2 regions of the Streptomyces sp. NBC_01013 genome follow, and region 1 is predicted to be linked to the other one. Evidence: predicted binding sites of a transcription regulator. Region 1 holds the regulator's gene; the other holds the start of a gene.
The links. Region 1 encodes HrcA, which represses chaperone genes, less so after heat shock. Its sites were predicted from a motif close to TTNGCACTCNGNNNNNCNGAGTGCNAA; they were not measured.
Positions count from the first base shown of each region.

Region 2: groL (chaperonin GroEL) is a predicted target of HrcA. The motif match lies at 1,828-1,854, and genes of this name have one in related genera.

Region 1 is NZ_CP108687.1:5,702,554-5,705,962, forward strand. Features, by position in the region: gene OG538_RS24745 (DUF3097 domain-containing protein) at 1-493, opposite strand, end outside; gene OG538_RS24750 (MBL fold metallo-hydrolase) at 519-1,250, opposite strand; gene hrcA (heat-inducible transcriptional repressor HrcA) at 1,436-2,452, shown strand; gene dnaJ (molecular chaperone DnaJ) at 2,453-3,409, shown strand, end outside.
Region 2 is NZ_CP108687.1:3,711,506-3,714,914, forward strand. Features, by position in the region: gene groL (chaperonin GroEL) at 40-1,665, opposite strand; gene OG538_RS15920 (cold-shock protein) at 2,069-2,275, opposite strand; gene OG538_RS15925 (MoaD/ThiS family protein) at 2,720-2,998, opposite strand; gene thrC (threonine synthase) at 3,071-3,409, opposite strand, start outside.

The sequences.
Region 1 (3,409 bases):
CGAGGCGTGCGTCCGGGCCCGGCGAGAACTCCCGGACGATCGCGGGAAGGTCGTCGATGCCCTCCAGGTACTCCACGACCACGCCCTCGATGCGCAGGTCGTCGCCCCAGACCCGCTCCACCAGCTCGGCGTCGTGCCGGCCCTCCACATAGATCCGTCCGGCCCGGGCCACCCGCGCCCGAGCCCCGGGAACCGCCACCGAGCCGGAGGCCGTACGAGCGGGCCGGGCCGGGCCGCCGGCCGACGGGCGCACCAGCGTGACGACCCGGCCCTCCAGCAGGAAGCCGCGCGGTGCCATCGGGAACACCCGGTGCTTGCCGAAGCGGTCCTCCAGGGTCACCGTCGGGCCCTCGGCCGTCTTCTCACACCGGATCACCGCTCCGCAGAAGCCGGTGGCGACGTCCTCCACCACCAGATCCGGTTCGGCGGGCACCTCGGGAACGGGGGCGGACTTCTTCCACGGCGGGGTCAGGTCCGGCTGGTAGCTGCGCATCGGACGACGATAAGCGCGGAGCGCGCTACGACACGCCGAACCGAGCAGCGAGATCATCGCGCTGGGACCGGACGAACGCGGCGTCCACCACCGCCCCGTGCCCCGGCACGTAGAGCGCGTGCTCGCCGCCCAGCGCCAGCAGCCGGTCCAGTGCCGCCGGCCAGCGCGCGGGGAAGGCGTCCGGGCCCGCCTGCGGTTCACCGGACTCCTCCACGAGGTCGCCGCAGAACACGATCGCGGGTGAGCCGGGGACGCCGGGCACCAGCACCGCCAGATCGTGACCGCTGTGCCCCGGGCCGACGTTCACCAGCACGACCTCGCGCCCGCCCCCCAGATCGAGCGTCCATTCGCCGCACACCTCGTGATGCGGCGCCACCAGCACATCGGCGGACTCGGCGGCGTCGTGCTCGGCCAGACCGTGCCGCACCGCGTCGGCGTGCAGCTCGTCCGCCCCGCGCCGCAGCAGCTCCGTCAGGCCGGCCGCGCCGAACACCTGCGCCCCGGCAAAGACCGCCGTGCCCAGCACGTGATCGAAATGGGGGTGGCTGAGTGCGATATGTGTCACCCTCGTACCGAGCAGCGACTGTGCCTGGCGGCGGACTTCGACCGCTTCACGGAGTGACGATCCGGTATCGCAGAGCAGCACTCCGTCCGCCCCCTCCACCAGGGCGACCGTTGCATCCCACACCGGAAGGCGCCGACGGCCCACTCCGTGTCCGAGTCGCTCCCAGCCGAACTCTTCCCAAGAGGCGTCCATACGACGACGCTATCGGCAACGACCTGCGCAGTCTCGCGGTAGCGTGGCCGGTCGCCCTTGCTAGGGGGCTACCCCGTCGCCGTACACTGGCCGGGGGATCGCTGGCACTCGTACGCACAGAGTGCCAGGGCAGGACCCGGGAACGACCCGAGAACCACCGAGGTACACAGCTGGAGGTGTGCGCGATGCTCAGCGAACGCAGACTCGAAGTGCTGCGCGCCATCGTCCAGGACTATGTCGGCACCGAGGAGCCCGTCGGCTCCAAGGCGCTCACGGAGCGGCACAAGCTGGGGGTCTCCCCGGCCACCGTCCGCAACGACATGGCGGTGCTGGAGGACGAGGGCTTCATCGCCCAGCCGCACACCAGCGCGGGACGCATCCCGACGGACAAGGGGTACCGGCTCTTCGTCGACAAGCTCGCGGGCGTCAAGCCCCTGTCGTCGCCCGAGCGCCGTGCCATTCAGAATTTCCTCGACGGCGCGGTCGACCTCGACGATGTCGTGGGTCGCACCGTACGGCTGCTCGCGCAGCTGACCCGGCAGGTCGCCGTCGTGCAGTACCCCTCGCTGACCCGCTCGACGGTGCGGCACGTGGAACTGCTGTCCCTGGCCCCCGCCCGGCTGATGCTCGTGCTGATCACGGACACCGGCCGGGTCGAACAGCGGCTGGTCGACTGCCCCGCGCCGTTCGGTGAGACCTCTCTCGCCGATCTGCGGGCCCGGCTCAACAGCCGGGTCGTGGGACGCCGCTTCGCGGACGTCCCACAGCTGGTGCAGGACCTGCCGGAATCCTTCGAGAGCGAGGACCGGTCCACCGTGTCCACCGTGCTCTCGATCCTCCTCGAATGCCTCGTCGAGGAGACGGAGGAGCGGCTGATGATCGGCGGCACCTCCAACCTCACCCGCTTCGGGCACGACTTCCCCGTGATGATCCGGCCGGTGCTGGAGGCATTGGAGGAGCAGGTCGTGCTGTTGAAGCTGCTCGGTGAGGCGAAGGACTCGGGCATGACCGTACGTATCGGGCACGAGAACGCCCACGAGGGGCTCAACTCCACGTCCGTCGTCGCGGTCGGCTACGGTTCGGGCGACGAGGCAGTCGCCAAACTCGGCGTGGTCGGACCGACCCGCATGGACTACCCCGGAACGATGGGAGCGGTACGCGCAGTGGCACGTTACGTCGGACAGATCCTGGCGGAGTCGTAAGTGGCCACGGACTACTACGCCGTACTCGGCGTGCGCCGCGACGCTTCGCAGGACGAGATCAAGAAGGCCTTCCGGAGGCTCGCACGCGAGCTGCACCCGGATGTGAACCCCGATCCGAAGACCCAGGAGCGGTTCAAGGAGATCAACGCCGCCTACGAGGTGTTGTCGGACGCTCAGAAGAAGCAGGTCTACGACCTCGGCGGCGACCCGCTGTCCGCCTCCGGAGGCGGCGGCGCGGGCGGATTCGGACAGGGTGGCTTCGGCAACTTCTCCGACATCATGGACGCGTTCTTCGGTACGGCGTCGCAGCGCGGACCCCGTTCGCGCACCCGTCGCGGCCAGGACGCCATGATCCGGCTGGAGATCGACCTCTCCGAGTCGGCCTTCGGTACGACCAAGGACATCCAGGTCGACACGGCCGTCGTCTGTACGACCTGCAGTGGCGAGGGTGCCGCACCCGGCACCTCCGCCCAGACCTGTGACATGTGCCGCGGCCGCGGTGAGGTCTCGCAGGTCACCCGGTCGTTCCTCGGCCAGGTCATGACCTCGCGGCCCTGCCCCCAGTGCCAGGGCTTCGGTACGGTCGTGCCGACCCCGTGCCCGGAGTGCGCCGGCGACGGCCGCATCCGCTCGCGGCGCACGCTCACCGTGAAGATTCCCGCAGGTGTCGACAACGGCACCCGCATCCAGCTCGCGGGCGAGGGCGAGGTCGGCCCCGGCGGCGGCCCGGCCGGCGATCTCTACGTCGAGATCCACGAGCTGCCGCACGCCGTCTTCCAGCGGCGCGGCGACGATCTGCACTGCACGGTCACCATCCCCATGACGGCGGCGGCCCTCGGCACGAAGGTGCCGCTGGAGACGCTCGACGGCCTGGAGGAGGTCGACATCCGGCCGGGCACCCAGTCCGGTCAGTCCGTCCCGCTGCACGGGCGTGGCATCACGCACCTGCGGGGTGGC
Region 2 (3,409 bases), 2.0 Mb from region 1:
GTGTCGTACAGCTGTGCAGGAACTACCGATCCCTCAGGATCAGAAGTCCATGTCACCGCCCGGCATGCCGCCCGGAGCGCCGCCGGCAGCGGCCTTCTCCGGCTTGTCGGCGATGACGGCCTCGGTGGTGAGGAAGAGCGCGGCGATGGACGCGGCGTTCTGCAGGGCGGAGCGCGTGACCTTCGCCGGGTCGAGAATGCCCTCGGCGATCATGTCGACGTACTCGCCGGTCGCGGCGTTGAGGCCGTGACCGATCGGCAGGTTGCGCACCTTCTCGACGACGACGCCGCCCTCAAGACCACCGTTGACGGCGATCTGCTTGAGCGGAGCCTCCAGCGCCAGCTTGACGGCGTTGGCGCCGGTCGCCTCGTCACCCGAGAGCTCGAGCTTCTCGAAGACGGCCGAGGCCTGGAGCAGAGCCACGCCACCACCGGCGACGATGCCCTCCTCGACGGCGGCCTTGGCGTTGCGCACCGCGTCCTCGATGCGGTGCTTGCGCTCCTTGAGCTCGACCTCGGTCGCGGCACCGGCCTTGATGACGGCCACGCCGCCGGCCAGCTTCGCGAGGCGCTCCTGGAGCTTCTCGCGGTCGTAGTCCGAGTCGGAGTTCTCGATCTCGGCACGGATCTGGTTGACGCGACCCTGAACCTGGTCGCTGTCACCGGCGCCGTCGACGATCGTCGTCTCGTCCTTGGTGATGACGACCTTGCGGGCGCGGCCGAGCAGGTCGAGACCGGCGTTCTCCAGCTTGAGGCCGACCTCCTCGGAGATGACGGTGCCACCGGTGAGGATGGCGATGTCGCCGAGCATGGCCTTGCGGCGGTCACCGAAGCCCGGGGCCTTGACGGCGACGGACTTGAAGGTGCCACGGATCTTGTTGACGACCAGGGTCGACAGGGCCTCGCCCTCGACGTCCTCGGCGATGATCAGCAGCGGCTTGCCGGACTGCATGACCTTCTCGAGCAGCGGAAGGAGGTCCTTCACGTTGCTGATCTTCGAGTTCACGATCAGGATGTACGGGTCGTCCAGGGACGACTCCATGCGCTCCATGTCCGTGGCGAAGTACGCCGAGATGTAGCCCTTGTCGAAGCGCATACCCTCGGTGAGCTCGAGCTCCAGACCGAAGGTCTGGGACTCCTCGACGGTGATGACGCCTTCCTTGCCGACCTTGTCCATGGCCTCGGCGATGAGCTCGCCGATCTGGGTGTCGGCAGCGGAGATGGAGGCCGTCGAAGCGATCTGCTCCTTGGTCTCCACGTCCTTGGCCTGCTCCAGGAGGGCGGCGGAGACGGCCTCGACGGCCTTCTCGATGCCCCGCTTGAGAGCCATCGGGTTCGCACCCGCGGCCACGTTGCGCAGGCCCTCGCGGACGAGCGCCTGGGCCAGAACGGTGGCGGTGGTCGTACCGTCGCCGGCGACGTCGTCCGTCTTCTTGGCGACCTCCTTGACCAGCTCCGCACCGATCTTCTCGTACGGGTCCTCCAGCTCGATCTCCTTGGCGATGGAAACACCATCGTTGGTGATCGTGGGGGCGCCCCACTTCTTCTCAAGGACGACGTTGCGGCCCTTGGGGCCGAGGGTGACCTTGACGGCGTCGGCGAGCTGGTTCATGCCGCGCTCAAGACCGCGCCGGGCCTCCTCGTCGAAGGCGATGATCTTGGCCATATGAAGTGGTCCTCCCGGACAGGGGTGGATTTCTCCGGACCGAGAGGCGCCCGCGACGGACGGCCTGCGTGTCTGCCGGTTCCTTGCCCCGACAGACCTGCGGGCCTCACCGGCCCGGTCCAAGTTTCTGTCACTCTCACCCAGAGAGTGCTAAGCCAATAATTAGCACTCGACCCCGTCGAGTGCAAGCGCCGAAGACTCCTTGCGGGGTGGCGGCGGGGCCACGGGTGGGCGAGAGCGTCACCCGGAGTGCGGACGGTCGCGGGGGCGCTCACGGAACCACCCCGGGGCACGCGGGCGGCGCGGCACCCCGCCCCCACGCCCCGGGACGCGCGAAGGGCCCGTACCTCTGGGGTACGGGCCCTCCGTGCGTGAGTAGTGTTGTTGGCCGACCGCGCCGGGCTCAGCCGACGGCGAGCTTGACCATGTCCGCCTGTGGCCCCTTCTGGCCCTGCGAGATCTCGAATTCAACTCGCTGACCCTCTTCGAGGGTGCGGTACCCGTCCATCTGGATCGCACTGTAGTGGACGAAAACATCCGCACCACCGTCGACCGCGATGAAGCCGTACCCCTTCTCCGCGTTGAACCATTTGACGGTGCCCTGAGCCATGCCTAACTCCCCTATTACTGGCCCTTGCACAGGACCGCACTTCGCGGGCCCGGGTCAGAACTCACCCTCCGACAGGAGAGGGTGTGTGCGCCGGAACGCGTCGACCGCGGCCGAATGTATCTGCCCAACTGCCCTCTGCAACAGGTCAATCGGACGAGAAATCTGAGCAGAACCGATCGCCCGAATATGGGGGATTCATGAGATTCCAGGGCAAGTCGGGCCAGGCAAAGGCGACTTATGGCGCAAGGAGCTCGCACACTTTGGCTGCATCTTGTCGTGGCCGGGCGCATTCTCATATGCGGGCGGCACGGGCAGCGGAGGGGACTTCCCACACTGTACCGCGCTCAACCATGCAGAATTGCCCCCTCCGCTTCTCTTGCGGAGGGGGCAACCGTGGTCACTCCGTGAAGTCGGCCCGGCGCCTCTCGGGCCCGGGCCGCGGGCTCAGCAGCCGCCGGCGACGGCCGGGATGATCGAGATGCCGGCGCCGTCCGGGGTGACCGCGTCCAGGCCGCCCTCGAAGCGCACGTCGTCGTCGTTGACGTACACGTTCACGAAGCGGCGCAGCTTGCCCTGGTCGTCCAGGACGCGGGCGGCGATGCCCGGGTGGTCCTTCTCCAGGGACTCGATGACCTGGGAGAGGGTCGCGCCCTCCGCCGGGACCTCGGCCTGGCCGCCCGTGTAGGTGCGGAGGATGGTGGGGATACGGACCTTGACGCTCATGGTGTGCCTTCCTGAAGTCTCGGGTGGTCGAAGGGCGGTGCCCGGCCCGGCAGGGGCCGCCCGCCCGCTTTCTCAGCTGGTGGCGAGGCCCGCGGCGCGGAAGGCGTCCAGGCTCGGGCGGATCGTGGCGCTCGCCTGCGAGGTCGCGGCCACCGCGTCGAGCGTCTTGAGGCCGTCACCGGTGTTCAGGATGACGGTGGTGAGCGCCGGGTCGAGCAGACCGGCGTCGATCAGCTTCTTCGTCACGCCCACGGTCACCCCGCCCGCCGTCTCGGCGAAGATGCCCTCGGTGCGGGCCAGCAGCTTGATCGCGTCGACGACCTGCTCGTCGTTGACGTCCTCGACGGCACCACCGGTGCGGCGGGCGATGTCCAGGACGTACGGGCCGTCGGCCGGGTTGCCGATCGCCAG